4 regions of the Streptomyces sp. NPDC091412 genome follow, and region 2 is predicted to be linked to each of the others. Evidence: riboswitches for the same ligand, from Rfam matches in the RefSeq annotation. Region 2 holds a riboswitch; each other region holds the start of a gene.
The links. A riboswitch is a leader RNA that binds a small molecule or an ion and turns the genes downstream of it on or off. The one in region 2 is predicted to bind cyclic di-AMP.
Positions count from the first base shown of each region.

Region 1 (3,809 bases), on a different contig from region 2:
TGCATCAACTCGCCCGGCGGCTCGTTCTAGCACGACGCCGGCCGTCCACGACACGATGCGGTACGTGTGCTGGACGTGGAGACGATCCGACTGGGCCAGGCCGTCGCGTCCGCGGCGGCGCTGCCGGCCGCGGGCACCCCGGGCAAGCGGTACGCGCCGCCCGGCGCCCGCGTGGTCCTGCGGCAGCCGTCACCGCCCGAGCCGGTCGGGGGCCAGGCGTCCGACCTGGCGGTCCAGGCGGACGAGCTGACGCGGATGCGCGCCCGCCTGGAGGAGCTGCTCGCGCGGAGCACCGGGCGGTCCGTGCGGCAGGTGCGGACCGACCTGGAGCGGGAGCAGGTGCTGGACGCGCAAGAGGCCCTGACATATGGACTGATTGACCGAATCCTCCCGAACCGCGGAGCCACGCGCACCGCGCCGGACGCGGGGTGAGCCGCCGATGCCGCCACCCGAGCCGCCACCCCTGCCGGCGCCGACCCGCGCCGAGGCGGAGCTGATCGACCGTCACCTGGAGCCGGCCGACCTGCTGGGCCGCGTCAACCCGGGACGGCCCGGAGACACCTACCGGGCCCCGAGGGCCGCCCAGGCGCTCGCCGGCAGGGCGGTGGAGCTGCGCGGCACCCGGGCACTGATGCACCGGCGGGGCGAGACCGAGCCGCACGCGGACACTCCGGCCCGGGCTCTGTGAGTGCTGGACGGCGAGCGGCGCACGGCCCGTGTCACCCTTCCCCCCGACTGCGGAAGTTGACGTCGTCCACAGCCGCGGTCTCGGCGGGAAAAGGGGCCCATCTGTCTGGACACGGGGTGAAATCGCCCCGAATGACCGACCGCCTTTCGGTGTAGGTTCAGCTCCTTTTTCGGGACCGCCGCAGTCGCGCAACACGCCTCCACGGATGGCGGAATGAGGTGCTCCGCTGCTGGTCCGGGGGTCGTCGCGGGCGGGGGCAACCGTTCGATCGCGAGGGTGTCCACCCGAACGGGCGCGTGGTGAGTAACAACACAAACACGCGGTTCCATTGGGATTTTCGGACATCCGTAGGTGAAGATCCCTGTCTGACGACAAGCCCCCGCCACAACGGCGGGGCGGTCCGGGCGGACGCCGAGTCCTGCCGCCGCCCGGATGACCGGTCGACAGGAGTGGATCGGCAGGAGTGGAGGACCCAAGCACGACGGGTCGCCGGAACGGTCACGCCATGGCCGGTCCGAGCAGCCCTTGGGGTGAAGCCGCGACAACGCGGCCGGGCAACTTCGCCAGCCCGAATCCGACAGGTCATCCTTCACAGGCGGCTGACGAAGGGTTGCGCATGACTGCGCTCAATCGTGTCCCGTCGCTGATGGCCCGGGCCGGCACGGCCTCGGCCCTGACCCTGGCCGCCGTGGGCGGCTCGATCGTGGTCCCGGGTGTGGCCTCCGAGGCCTCGGCCGTGACCACCGCGAACACGGCGCTGCGGATCGCGGCGTCCAAGCAGGGGTCGCCCTACCAGTGGGGCGCCACGGGGCCGCGGAGGTTCGACTGCTCCGGGCTCACGCTGTACTCGTTCAAGAGGGCGGGCAAGAAGCTGCCCCGCACGGCCGCACAGCAGTACAACAACAGCCGGCACATCTCCGCGGGCAGCCGCCGAGCCGGGGATCTGGTGTTCTTCCACTCGGGCTCGCGCGTCTACCACGTGGGCATCTACGCCGGCAAGGGCAAGATCTGGCACGCTCCGAAGACCGGGGACGTGGTGAAGCTCCAGAAGATCTGGACGAAGAGCGTCTGGTACGGCCGGGTGAGCTGACCCGGCCGCAGTGCGGTGCCGTGCGGTGGCGGAGCTTCGACGTCGCCACCGCACGTTCCTACGGTTCCTGACCCGCGGCAGTCACGGGGCGGGCGGGAACCGTCCACGGAAGTTCGATGCAGACCGTCTTGCCGCCCTCCCGGGTCGGCCGCACGGTCAGTCTGCCGCCGCACTCGGCGGTGAGCCACCGGATGATCACCATGCCCCGGCCGTTGTCCTGCTGGACAGCGGCCGGCAGGCGTTTCGGGAACCGGGGGTGGCTGTCGGTGACCCCGATGCGCAGTCGTTCGTCACGCACGAGGACGAGGTCCACCGTGAAGGTGGGTGACTGCCCCAAAGTGTGCTGTACGGCGTTGGTGGCGAGTTCGGACACGATGAGCCGGACCGTCTCGGCGGTGTCCGTGGACGGCGGCAGGCCCCACTCCGCGAGCGTGCCGGCCACATAGGCACGGGCCGCACAGACCGAGGCGGGATCGCTCGGCAGAGTGACGGATGCTTCCAGATGGTCTGCCATGGCGAGGTCGTCCCTTTCCCACGGGGCCGGAGTCCGACAATTGGCGGATGGTTCGAGTACGGTCCCGCACTGGTGCTTCGCCGTCAGACTGCCATCACCTCTCCGGTCTCGGTGGCGATCCACCGAGATATGCATATATCTGTCGCTCGATGCGGTGAACTCTGCGACGGCAGACCGTATCCGGAGCGGGTCGCGTGGAGCGTTCAGAGGGAGCGAGGGAGTAGCCCATGCAGCACGGTCCCGAGGTGCGCCGCCGGAAGCTGGGCGCCGAACTGCGCGCGCTGCGCACCGGCGCGGGTCTCACCAGCGGTGAGGCGGCCCGCCTGGTCGGCTGGCACCAGTCGAAGGTCAGCCGGATCGAGACCGGCACCAGCGGGGTGAAACCGGCCGACGTGCGCTCGCTCCTGGACGCGTACGCGGTCCACGACACCCAGCTGCGCGAGCTGCTCCTGGTGCTCGCGGGGCTGGACGACGGCGGCGACCGGCACCACTGGTGGCACGCCTATCGCGGAGTGCTGCCGCCGACCTATCGGGACTTCATCAGCCTGGAGTCGCAGGCGAGCAGGATGCGCACCCTGGAGACCTCGGTCGTTCCCGGACTGCTCCAGACACCCGAGTACGCCCGCGCGGTCACCCGGGCCGCGGTGGACGGGCTCGACGAGGACCGGCTGGACGCGCTGGTGGAGGTGCGGCTGGCCCGCCAGGACGTGCTGCGCTCGCGACCGCCGCTGGAGCTCGACGCGGTGCTGGACGAGGCGGTGCTGCGCAGGGAGGTGGGCGGGCCCGAGGTCATGAGGCGGCAGCTGGAGCGGCTGACGGAGGCGGCCCGGCTGCCCCAAGTACGGCTCCAGGTGTTGCCGTTCGCCGCCGGCGCGCACATCGGGATCACCGGCCCTTTCGTTATCTTCTCGTTTTCGAACACTTCCGATCTGAACGTGGTGGTTCTCGACCACTTGACGAGTAGCCTCCACCTCGAGCGGAAAGAAGACCTAGAGGCCTACGCCGAGGCCTTCGACACCCTGCGGATCCACGCCCTCTCGCCCGAGGACTCGTTGGACTTCATCGCCGGGATACGCCAGACCCCCTGACGGCGCACAACCGCGTACCGCGTAAGGAGGCCCCATGTCCACTCCGCCTCGGCACGTACCTTCCACCACCGATCTGCACGGCGTGCGCTGGCTGCGCAGCAGCTACAGCACGGGAGCCAACAACTGCGTCGAGACGGCCCGGCCCGCCACGGGACCGTGGGCCGGGCTGCTCGCCGTGCGCGACTCCAAGGCCCCGGCCGGTCCCGCGCTGCTCTTCTCCCCCGCGAGCTGGGCAGGCTTCACGGCCGCGGCACACCGCACCTGACGGACAATCCGGTCATATCCACACCTGGTGGTGCCCGGCCGTGTCACGCCGACTCATGGTCGTGTTCCACCGATCACCCGTACAGCGCGTTCGATCTGCGCCCCGGAGAGGTCCGCGCGGGCGGTCAGCCTCAGCCGTGAGATGCCGTCGGGCACGGAAGGAGG
Region 1 covers NZ_JBIVTV010000012.1:124,997-128,805, forward strand. Annotated here, with positions in the region: partial or broken gene ACIQMV_RS26120 (ATP-dependent Clp protease proteolytic subunit) at 1-432, shown strand, start outside; gene ACIQMV_RS26125 (hypothetical protein) at 440-688, shown strand; cyclic di-AMP (ydaO/yuaA leader) riboswitch at 1,088-1,301, shown strand; gene ACIQMV_RS26130 (C40 family peptidase) at 1,305-1,778, shown strand; gene ACIQMV_RS26135 (ATP-binding protein) at 1,837-2,292, opposite strand; gene ACIQMV_RS26140 (helix-turn-helix domain-containing protein) at 2,520-3,380, shown strand; gene ACIQMV_RS26145 (DUF397 domain-containing protein) at 3,415-3,645, shown strand; gene ACIQMV_RS26150 (8-amino-7-oxononanoate synthase) at 3,699-3,809, opposite strand, start outside.
Region 1: linked by a shared signal. The riboswitch ahead of ACIQMV_RS26130 (C40 family peptidase) and the one ahead of ACIQMV_RS27780 (NlpC/P60 family protein) in region 2 are both predicted to bind cyclic di-AMP.

Region 2 (3,809 bases):
TGTCGCCGACGCCGACGCCTGGGCCGGTGGCGGGGTCGGGGCCGGTGGCGGCCCCCGGCTCGCCCGCCGCTCCCGGGCCGCCGGCCTGGCTGGCGTCGAAGAGCGAGTTGCCGTCCAGCGGCGGGGTCGTGTCGAACAGTCCCGTGGCGTGCTGCTGCCACTGCGCCGCCTCCGGCTGAGGCGCGGGCCGGGGCTCCTCGGCCGGGCGCGCCCCGACGGCAGCGGGCGGCGGCGCGCTCTGTTGCGCGACGTGCCGGGACAGCATCTCGCCGGCCCGTGCGAGCTTGTTCCGCATCCGCTCCTTGGCAGGCCGCCGCACCGCGGCCTGCCGGCGGGGCGCGACCGAGACACCCGCCCCGCCGACCACCTCGCGCCCCGCCTCGGCGACACCCGCAAACCCCGCGACGGGGCCCGCGGGCGGGGTCGCAGTGCCCGGACTTCCGCTGCTGAGTACATCCATGGTCCCGGTGGCCGACGCCTCCAGGGTCCCGGCGGAGAGCGCCTCCATGGTGCCGGTGGTTGGTGCCTGCATGGTGCCGGTGGGGAGTACGCCCATGGTGCCGGTGGTTGGTGCCTGCATGGTGCCGGTGGGGAGTACGCCCATGGTGCCGGTGGTCGGCGCTTCCATGGTTCCTGTCGGGAGTACCCCTGTGGTCCCGTTCGGCAGCGAGCCGATGGTGCCGGTGGGCGGTGGCTGCATGATGCCGACGGGGAGTGCTCCCATGCTGCCGGTGCGGGGCGCCTGCATGATGTCGGCGGGGAGGGCCCCCATGGTCCCCGTGGGCGGTGGCTGCATGGTCCTGTTGGGGAGTACTTCCATGGTGCCGGTGGGCACCGGTCCCGCCGTTCCGGCGGCCGGCGGTTCCATGGAGCGGGCGGTCAGTTCCGCCACGGGGGAGGCGGGCACGGCGGCGGTGGGCGCGGCGGGCAACTCCGGTGGGGGCGTGGTGTCCCGCACCGCGGCCGGCAGTTCGGGTACCGGGCCCGCCGGGCCCGCGGTCAGCTCCGGCCGAGACGCCCTGCCCGCCTCGAGGCCCAGACTCTCGCGGACATCCGCCGGACGCCTGCTCGGCGCGGCGGCAGGGGAGTTGGCCGGGTTGGGCATACGGTCCGGCGGCAGGACCGCGGGCATGGTCGGACCCAACTGGGCGCGCCCCACGTCGAACCACTTCCTGGCCACCCGGTCGAGCGCCGGATCGGATCCCCCGGAACCGCTCCAGCCGGCCGAACCGCGCCGCGTACGTGCGCTCTTGCTCATCGCACGGGTGGCGTTGAAATTCCCCGTGGCGTTCTCCGCCTGGTCGTAGAGGCTGCTGATCCGCTGCTGGACCTCGGCGCGGCTGGGCCTGTCGTCGCTCGGTCGTTCCCGCGTCAAGAAGGACGCACTCCTCCCATGGGCCGCCTACCGGTTCTGCTCTCGGCGTCGGGCGGACGTTCTGTGGAAGGCGTGCCCTACGGCCCTTGTCCGGAGGGACAGTTGAGCCGCTTCACCCCGAGGTTGGTCGGTTCCCCGGCTCCGGCCGCTGTGGGTGCCTACCGGACTCGGCGGAGGTCGCACGATCCGACGCGACTCGCCGGAGGCAATCGTGCGGCCTGGTCGTCAACTTAGCGAACATGTGTGCCTGGCGTGAAGATTGAAGCGTGGAATGTCCGATACGTATTCGTGACCTTCCCGTGAGGTGCCTCACTCCCGTCCGGCCCGGACTCCTTACGGAATGCGGACGTCCGAGGCTGGGGAGCGCTCGGGGGCGGCACGGGGGTGGGGGCGGTGTCACGCTGGAGGTATGCAGGAGTCGTACGAGTCCACGGGTGCCGGATCCGGCGAGCGGCGGCCGGCCGGGGCGGCGCGGGTGCTGGTCGTCGAGGACGACGCCACGGTCGCCGAGATCGTCTCCGGCTACCTGGACCGCGCGGGCCATGTCGTCGACCGTGCCGCGGACGGGCCGACCGCGCTCGCCCTGGCCGCCGCCCACTGGCCGGACCTGGTCGTGCTCGACCTGATGCTGCCGGGCATGGACGGACTGGAGGTGTGCCGCCGGATGCGCGGGCGCGGCCCGGTACCGGTCATCATGCTCACCGCCCGCGGCGACGAGGACGACCGCATCCTGGGCCTGGAGGTCGGCGCCGACGACTACGTCACCAAGCCGTTCAGCCCCCGCGAGCTCGTCCTGCGGGTGGAGTCTGTGCTGCGCCGCACCCGGCCCGCCACCGCGCCGCGGCCGCTCGCCGCGGCCGGACTCGCCGTGGACCCGGCCGGCCGCCGTGCCACCAGGGATGGCGCCGAAATCGCACTCACCCTGCGCGAGTTCGACCTGCTCACCTTCTTCCTGCGCCACCCCGGCCGGGTCTTCAGCCGCGAGGACCTGATGCGCGAGGTGTGGGGATGGGACTTCGGCGACCTCTCCACGGTCACCGTCCACGTCCGGCGGCTGCGCGGCAAGGTCGAGGACGACCCGGCCCGGCCCCGTCTCATCCAGACCGTGTGGGGCGTCGGCTACCGGTTCGACCCCACCGGACACGACGGGAGTTGACGGTGCGCGACACCCTGTTCATCGCCCTGTACGCCTTCCTCGGCGCCGCCGTGGCGGGTCTGGCCGGCGCGGGCGCGCTGCGGCTGATCCGGCGGCGCTCGCTGACGGCCTCGCTCGCCGTGGTCGCCGCCGTGGCGGTGGGCGCGATGCTGACCGGAACCCTGGCCGTGGCCCAGGCGATGTTCCTGTCCGCGCACGACCTGTCCGTCGTCACCACCGTCGTGGCGATGGCGGCGGTGGTGTCCCTGGCCACCGCGCTGCTCCTGGGCCGCTGGGTCGTGGCCCGCAGCCGCGAGCTGGCCCGCGCGGCCCGCTCGCTCGGCGACGGCGGCGACTTCGCCGCGCCCCACCGTCCGGCGACCGCCGAACTCGAGTCGCTGAGCCGCGAGTTGGCGGCCACCAGTGCCCGGCTCGCCGAGTCCCGGGAGCGTGAGCGTGCCCTGGAGTCCTCCCGCCGGGAACTCGTCGCCTGGATCTCCCACGACCTGCGCACCCCGCTCGCCGGACTGCGTGCCATGTCCGAGGCGCTGGAGGACGGGGTGGCCGCCGATCCGGACCGCTACCTCCGGCAGATCCGCACCGAGGTGGAGCGCCTCAACGACATGGTGGGCGACCTCTTCGAGCTGTCCCGCATCCACGCCGGCTCCCTGGCCCTCACCCGCTCCCGGATCTCCGTGTACGACCTGGTCGGCGACGCGCTCGCCGGGGCGGACCCGCTGGCGAGGGAACTCGGCGTCCACCTCGTGGCCGACCACGTCGAGCCGGTGCCGGTCGAGGTGGACGGCAAGGAGATGAGCCGCGTGCTGGGCAACCTGCTGGTGAACGCGATCCGCCGCACACCCGCCGACGGCACGGTCGCGGTAGCCGCCGCATGTTCCCCCGCCGGGGTCGTCCTGTCCGTCACGGACGGCTGCGGCGGCATCCCCGAGGAGGACCTTCCGCGCGTCTTCGACACCGGCTGGCGCGGCACCCACGCCCGCACACCCCCCGCGGGAGCGGGCCTGGGCCTGGCCATCGTCCGCGGCATCGTCGAGGCCCACCAGGGCCGTGCCGCCGTCCGCAACATCCCGGGCGGCTGCCGCTTCGAGGTGACCCTGCCGGCACCGGAGGCGTGAGGCCCACCAGACCCCGTCAGAGCCCACCAGCCCCATCAGTCCCCATCAGATCAGTCCCCATCAGTCGGACCCCAACACAGTCCCCATCAGTCGGCCCCCCAACAGAACAGGGGGGAGAGCCCCCCGCCGCCTCCCCGCCCCGTGAGGCGCTCCCGACCGCGGC
Region 2 covers NZ_JBIVTV010000014.1:9,366-13,174, reverse strand. Annotated here, with positions in the region: gene ACIQMV_RS27780 (NlpC/P60 family protein) at 1-1,375, opposite strand, end outside; cyclic di-AMP (ydaO/yuaA leader) riboswitch at 1,384-1,558, opposite strand; gene ACIQMV_RS27775 (response regulator transcription factor) at 1,785-2,531, shown strand; gene ACIQMV_RS27770 (sensor histidine kinase) at 2,534-3,646, shown strand.

Region 3 (3,809 bases), on a different contig from region 2:
CCCCGCGCCGTGTCGCCGAGTTCGCCCCGCGTGTGCAGGAGCTGGCCGACGGACTCATCGACGGGTTCGCCGAGCGCGGCACCGCCGACCTCATCCACGAGTTCGCCTTCCCGCTGCCCATCTACGCCATCTGCGACCTGCTCGGCGTCCCCCGCGAGGACCAGGACGACTTCCGGGACTGGGCGGGCATGATGATCCGCCACGGCAAGGGCCCGCGCGGCGGGGTCGCCCGCTCCGTGAAGAAGATGCGCGGCTATCTCGCGGACCTCATCCACCGCAAGCGCGAGGCGCTCCCGGCCGAGCCCGTCCCCGGCGAGGACCTCATCTCCGCGCTCATCCGCGCCTCCGACCACGGCGAGCACCTCACCGAGAACGAGGCCGCCGCCATGGCCTTCATCCTTCTGTTCGCCGGTTTCGAGACCACCGTCAACCTCATCGGCAACGGCACCTACGCCCTGCTCACCCACCCCGAGCAGCGGGACCGGCTCCAGCGGTCCCTCGCCGAGGGGGACGGCGGCCTGCTGGAGACGGGAGTGGAGGAACTCCTGCGCTACGACGGGCCGGTGGAGCTGGCCACCTGGCGCTACGCCACCCGGCCGCTCACCATCGGCGGGCAGGACATCGCCGCCGGCGACCCGGTCCTCGTCGTCCTCGCCGCCGCCGACCGGGACCCGGAGCGGTTCGCCGGCCCCGACGTCCTCGATCTCGGGCGGCGTGACAATCAACACCTCGGCTACGGACACGGCATCCACTACTGCCTCGGCGCACCGCTCGCCCGCCTGGAGGGCCAGACCGCGCTGGCCACTCTCCTCACCCGGCTCCCGGACCTGCAACTGGGTGCGGATCCAGCCGAGTTGCGCTGGCGTGGCGGGCTCATCATGCGCGGACTGCGGACGCTGCCGGTGCGGTTCACACCCGGTCGGTAAGTCGCGGGGAAGCCGGACAAGGCAGGAAAAGGCGCCCGCCGCCGCACCACGCCTACCCACTGGCGGACACGAAGGTGACACATGCTCAACAGTGTGATCTTCACGTGATCTGTGCGGCATGAACTTGTGACAAGCGATCGTCAGCCGATACTTTCACCCATCAGCGTGGCGCCGAGACTGCGGTCGCCACGCGGGTCACCGCTGTCGCACGAAAGGTCTCCGTATGCTCTCCGGGAACGGTCGTCACCGTCGGCCCCGTCAGGCTCCGGCCCTCCTCGTCGCAGCCGGAGTGACCGGATCCGCCATCGCCATCCCGCTGATCGGCGCCGGCGGCGCCAGCGCGGCCGACGGCAACGCGTGGGACAAGGTGGCCAAGTGCGAGAGTGGCGGCGCCTGGAGCGCCGACACCGGTAATGGCTACTACGGCGGCCTCCAGTTGACGCAGGACGACTGGGAGAAGTACGGCGGCCTCGACTACGCCTCGAGCGCCGACCAGGCCAGCCGGTCCCAGCAGATATCCGTGGCCGAGAAGCTGCTCGCCGACAAGGGTCCCGGTGCCTGGCCGACGTGCGGGTTGCTCTCCGGACTCGGCAAGAAGTCCGGGGCGGCGAAGGTCGACACCGGCGTGGGTGATTCGTCCGGATCCTCCAGCTCCTCCGGAAAGTCCCTCACGGACGACCTCGGTCTGTCCGACTCGTCGCAGGCGTCGTCGGGCGATCCGTCCGGCTCGTCCGGTTCGTCCGGCTCGTCGGATGTCGACCCTGGTTCAATCGATCCCTCCGGCTCGTCGACCGCGCCCCCCGCCACGTCCTCCCCTTCGCCGTCCTCGCCCGCCAAGAAGGGCGAGCCGGCCGAGTCCGACGCGTCCTCCGATGCCGCGGCAGGCGGGTCGCAGTCGCCCGACGCCTCGCCCTCGGTCGCGCCGCAGCCGGGCTATACGGACAACTCGTGGCAGGTCGGCGGCACTTCGGCCCTGGTCGACACCGGCGCGCTCAGCGGTGGGCGTCACCGCGGCGGCAGTGCCGTCGAGGACCCGGCCGACAGCCACTCGGCCGCCTCCTCCGGCCGTCACGCCTCCCGCGGCGGCTCCGCGCGGGCCGTCGTCGCCGACTCCTACACCGTCCGCGCCGGCGACTCCCTCGAGTCCATCGCCGACTCCCTTGACGTTCCGGGCGGATGGGACGCGCTGTACGCGGCGAACAAGGGGGCGATCGGGTCCGACCCGAATCACATCTCTGCCGGTCAGACCCTGAATGTCCCTACCGAAACGCCCCAAAAGTAGGCGGAGTTCACGCCACGCTTCGCGCTGAATGTCCCATTCGGGGAAAGTGTGGGATGAGTCTCAGAAGCCCTGATCGTCTTTGGAATTCGGCGAAGCGCATGCCTACGGTCGTGACCGCTCGTCACCGCGAGCCCCGGCTGCCGCAACGCCGAATCCTGCCAGCGGCCGCACGGGAACAGTCGTCGCGTCAAGCGCCGTGGGCAGGAGCGGGGGACCCAAGGTAAGTGCCGCGCCGGGCAGTTGACCGGAGCGGCTAGGGGTGGAGCCGTGCCTCGTGTACGAGGCACGGCCGGGCAACTCAACCGGCCCGAACCCGACAGCTCACCTCGCAGGCGTCGGTGAGGGGATCCATCCATGCTGTTCTCCAGCAAGGGCAAGCATCGCCGTACGTCCAGGACCACCCGTGTCATCGCGCTCGCCGGTGTCGCCGGCGCCGCAGTCGCCGCCCCGCTGATGGCGGTCGGCGACGCCTCCGCCGCCACCGCCTCCGAGTGGGACGCGGTCGCCCAGTGCGAGTCCGGCGGCAACTGGTCCATCAACACCGGCAACGGCTTCTACGGCGGCCTCCAGTTCACCAACTCCACCTGGGCCGGGTACGGCGGCACCGCCTACGCGTCGCGCGCGGACCTGGCCTCCAAGTCGCAGCAGATAACCGTCGCCGAGAAGGTCCTCGCGGGCCAGGGCAAGGGTGCCTGGCCGGTCTGCGGCAAGGGCCTGTCCGGCGCCGCCTACACCGGCGGCGCCCCCTCGTCCTCGTCGTCGGCCTCGTCCTCGTCGTCGGCCTCGTCCTCGTCGTCGAGCGGCAGCTCCGCCAAGAGCACCACCACCCGCTCGACCGAGCAGCAGGCCGCCAACCGCTCCGCGACGCGTCCCGCCCCGAGCAGGACCGTCACCACGCCCACCGGCGAGAAGGTCAAGAAGGGTGACGGCGAGTACAAGGTGGTCGCCGGCGACACCCTCAGCTCCATCGCCGCCCAGCACGGCGTCCAGGGCGGCTGGAAGAAGCTGTTCGAGCTGAACAAGAACATCGTCGACAACGCCGACCTCATCTACCCGGGCCAGCAGCTCCACCTGAAGTAAGGGCCCGCACCGCCCTTCATGGGCCCCCGCCCCGGCGCGTTCCCCCTACGCGCGGGGGCGGGTTTTTTTCGTCTCCCGCACACCCGGCCGTTCCCGAACCTTCCCCGTCTCTTTGTTCCGAGCGGGAACAAAGGGTACCGTCACTCTGTCCACGAGGCGGTCGGTCGGCCGGTCGCCGCCCCGGGACGGTTAGGCTCTAGTCGCAAGGCTCACGCCCCGCACTTCCAGCGTCACATCCCAGAAGGAGATGCTCGTGCCGTCCATCGACGTCGTCGTAGCCCGGGAAATCCTGGACTCCCGAGGCAACCCCACGGTCGAGGTCGAGGTCGGCCTCGACGACGGCAGCACCGGTCGTGCCGCCGTCCCCTCCGGCGCCTCCACCGGTGCCTTCGAGGCCATCGAGCTCCGTGACGGCGACCCCAACCGCTACCAGGGCAAGGGCGTCGAGAAGGCTGTCCTCGCCGTGATCGAGCAGATCGGCCCGGAGCTCGTCGGCTACGACGCCACCGAGCAGCGTCTGA
Region 3 covers NZ_JBIVTV010000016.1:134,946-138,754, forward strand. Annotated here, with positions in the region: gene ACIQMV_RS30060 (cytochrome P450) at 1-926, shown strand, start outside; gene ACIQMV_RS30065 (transglycosylase family protein) at 1,150-2,208, shown strand; cyclic di-AMP (ydaO/yuaA leader) riboswitch at 2,391-2,558, shown strand; gene ACIQMV_RS30070 (transglycosylase family protein) at 2,563-3,288, shown strand; gene eno (phosphopyruvate hydratase) at 3,536-3,809, shown strand, end outside.
Region 3: linked by a shared signal. The riboswitch ahead of ACIQMV_RS30070 (transglycosylase family protein) and the one ahead of ACIQMV_RS27780 (NlpC/P60 family protein) in region 2 are both predicted to bind cyclic di-AMP.

Region 4 (3,809 bases), on a different contig from region 2:
CCTCGCCGCGCTCGCGGGGGCGGCGGCCGCAGGTGCCCGGCACCTCGTGGTGACCGGACGGCCGGCACCGAGAGTGCGGGAACTGCTCGACGTCCTCGGCACCACGGGGCTCGCGGTGTGCGGTCAGGGCGCACAGCTCTACGACGCCGGCAGTGACCGCCTGCTGTGGTCGGTCACCCTGGACCGGGAGCAGGCCGAGACCGCGCTCGGCAAGATCGAGGCCGAGGTGGGGGAGGTGTACGCCGCGGTCGACCAGGACGGGGTCGAGGGGCTCACGCTCATCGAGCCGGGGTATCTCATGCCGCACCCGGCGCTGCCCGCCGTACGGGTCGAACGGCGCGACGACCTGTGGCGCGCGCCCATCAGCAAGGTGCTGCTGCGTCACCCGGTGCTGTCCGACGACGAGCTGGCGCAGGCGGCCCGCGGCGCGGTGGGTTCCCTCGCCACGGTCACCATGTCGGGCCCCGGGACCGTCGAACTCCAGCCGTGCGGCGTCACCAAGGCGACCGGACTGGCGCTGGCCGCCGAACACCTGGGACTGGGCCGCGAGAGCGCCCTCGCCTTCGGCGACATGCCGAACGACATCCCGATGTTCCAGTGGGCCGCCCGGGGGGTCGCCATGGCCAACGCCCACCCCGAGCTCAAGGCGGTGGCCGACGAGGTCACGACGTCGAACGAGGACGACGGCATCGCCGTCGTCCTCGAACGACTGTTTGTCTAGCGCTGTGACCGGAAAGGTTCACCGGCTCTAGCCGGTGCGTGCGCCGGCCGCGGTCCGGTCAGTACGCGCCGAAGACGTTGTCGATGGAGCCGTACCGCTTGGCCGCGTAGTTGCAGGCGGCGGTGATGTTGGCGACCGGGTCGTAGATGTCCCAGGACGTGCCGTTCACGTGGTAGGCCCGGAAGGTCGGGTCGATGACCTGGAGCAGACCCTTGGACGGGATGCCCTTCTTGGCGTTGGAGTCCCAGAGGTTGATGGCGCGCGGGTTGCCGGAGGACTCGCGGATGATGTTGCGGTGGATCCCGTTGTAGGAGCCCGGGATGCCCTTCTGCGCCATGACCGCCAGGGAGGCCCGGATCCAGCCGTCGAGGTTGTTCGAGTAGCCGAAGCCCGCGGCCGTCCGGACGGTGGCCGGGGTCGCAGCGGACGCGGTCGTGGCGCCGAGCAGCGGTACGGCGAGGACGGCTGCGCCCGTGCCGGTGACGGCGAGGGCACGGACGAGGCGGGCGGTGCGGGAAGAGCGGCGCTGACCGTTTGCAGGCATGGGGGAATTCCTCTCCGTCGCCTGCGAGGTGAGCTGTCGGGTTCGGGCTGGGAGGTGCCCGGCCGCGCCTTGAAGGGCGCGGCTTCACCCCAAGCCGATCCGGTGCGGTGTACGCGGTACGTACGACGCCCGGCCCGGCGACTTACCTGGGTCCCCCGCTCCTGCCGTGGTTCATTCGGTCGTTGGGATTACGGGCGGCGGCAGGATTCGGCGTCCGCCCGTCGGTGCCGGGAACGTATGCGAGAGCACATGTCCCGAACAAGTGCTGGAATCACACATCGTCCAGTTTGACCTTGGTCCGGGGGGTATGTGGTGCTTGATCCTTTGCATCTGCCAAGACTCAACTCGACTGGGTGTAAAGGGAATGTGAAGGAATGCGAGAGGTGGCGCGGAGGGGAGGGGGTGTGTCCCAAGTCACGGCTCGAGTGGCCGAAGAGCAAATACCACTAAAGAGAATTGAAACCCCAATAGGGGTGAATCGGACTTCATGTGTGAGTGTGGATGGGCCGTGTGGCTGACACGTGATGGTGGTCACGTCGGGTGAAGTGGCCTGGCCCGTATAGGTGGGCGATATCGGTGATCGAAACGTGACCGGATACGCTGACTTGAGTGAGGGCAGCGACCTATCGACAAACCGTGTAATCCCCAGCAGACACCAGCAGACAGGAGACCCCTCGTGACCGTCGTCGGGCCATTCGGGCTGAGCGTGCGGGACCAGGCTCTCGAAGCCGATGTCCAGGCCGGATTGGCGGCTGTCGAGGAAGGGCTGCTCGAAGCCACCAAGAGCGAGGTCCCGTTCATCACGGGCGCCGCGCAGCATCTCGTCAGGGCGGGCGGGAAGCGGTTCCGGCCACTGCTCGTGATGCTCGCGTCCCAGTTCGGGGATCCGTACGCGCCGGGGATCGTGCCCTCGGCCGTGGTGGTGGAGCTGACCCACCTGGCGACGCTGTACCACGACGACGTGATGGACGAGGCCGCCGTGCGCCGCGGGGTGGCCAGCGCCAACACCCGCTGGGGCAACTCGGTCGCGGTCCTGACCGGCGACTTCCTCTTCGCCCGGGCCTCGCAGATCCTCGCCGACCTCGGCCCGGAGGCCGTGCGGGTGCAGGCCGTGGCGTTCGAGCGGCTGGTCACCGGGCAGATCCTGGAGACGGCGGGTCCGCAGGACGGCCGGGACCCGGTCGACCACTACCTGGACGTGCTGGGCGGCAAGACCGGATCGCTGGTGGCGGTGTCGTGCCGGTTCGGCGCGATGATGTCCGGCGCCGACGAGACGGTCGTGGACGTGCTGACGCAGTACGGCGAGCGGCTGGGCGTCGCCTTCCAGCTGGCGGACGACGTCCTGGACATCGCCTCCGACTCGCACGAGTCGGGCAAGACCCCCGGCACCGATCTGCGCGAGGGCATCGCCACCCTGCCGGTGCTGCGGCTGCGCGAGCGCGCGGCCCGGCTGGGGCTGGCCGAGGACATCGCCCTGTGCGAGCTGCTGGACTCCGACCTGAGCGACGACGCGCGGCACGCGGAGGCGCTGGCGGCGCTGCGGGCGCACCCGGCGCTGGAGCAGGCCCGCCGGGACACCGTGCGCTACGCCGAGGAGGCGCGGGCCGCGCTGGCGCCGCTGCGGGAGTGCGAGGCGAAGGCCGCACTGCTTCAGCTGTGCGACGCGGTGGTGCACCGGGCCGGCTGACGCCCGTCCGGTTCCGCGATCTCACCGGCCGCCCTCGCCGGGCGGCCCCTTCGAGCGGCGCTCTCCACCTCTACCCCTACGGGGTGGGGGAGGCGTCGCCCTTGGTGTGTCATACCGCAGGCGTACACGGAGTTGGCTCCGGGGTCTGACGCTTCCTCCCCGCCGATTTGGTCAGATGGAAACCACGGACCACACCACTCCTCACCGATCTGGGTGAGAATGGCGGCTGAGGGTGACACCCCAGTGCAGAAGGACAGCCGCCGCCGATGACGGAGGTAGGGCACACATGGCACCGAACGATTCCGAAGCCGACGACCTGCGCACGGGGCGCCGCAAGGCCGCGCGCTACGTCGTCCCGGTCACGGTGGTGGGGGTGGCCGCGGCGACCATCGGGCTCGTCCCCGCACTCGCCGCGTCCGGCGACCCCGACCTGCCGAAGATCACCGCACAGCAACTCATCGAGAAGATCGCCAAGTCGGACGTCCAGCAGCTGTCCGGCACGGTCAAGGTCAGCACCGACCTGGGTCTGCCGAACCTCGGCGGCCTGGAGAGCGGCCTGGCCTCCGGCGTGGCCGGGGGTGGTGACGGTTCGTCGGCCGACCCGATGTCAAAGCTGCCCGAACTGGCCTCCGGAACGCACACCCTGCGCGTCGCCGCCGACGGCGAGGACCGGCAGAAGGTCTCGCTGATCGAGAGCGCCGCCGAGTACAGCCTCATCCACAACGGCAAGGACGTCTGGGGCTACGACAGCAAGTCGAACGAGGTCTTCCACGGCACCGCGGCCGACGGCGGCGAGAAGCACCGGGACGAGGTCCCCGCCACGCCCAAGGACTTCGCCGACGAGGCCCTGAAGGCGG
Region 4 covers NZ_JBIVTV010000013.1:122,789-126,597, forward strand. Annotated here, with positions in the region: gene ACIQMV_RS27195 (HAD family hydrolase) at 1-721, shown strand, start outside; gene ACIQMV_RS27200 (transglycosylase SLT domain-containing protein) at 780-1,265, opposite strand; cyclic di-AMP (ydaO/yuaA leader) riboswitch at 1,271-1,456, opposite strand; gene ACIQMV_RS27205 (polyprenyl synthetase family protein) at 1,942-2,952, shown strand; gene ACIQMV_RS27210 (outer membrane lipoprotein carrier protein LolA) at 3,239-3,809, shown strand, end outside.
Region 4: linked by a shared signal. The riboswitch ahead of ACIQMV_RS27200 (transglycosylase SLT domain-containing protein) and the one ahead of ACIQMV_RS27780 (NlpC/P60 family protein) in region 2 are both predicted to bind cyclic di-AMP.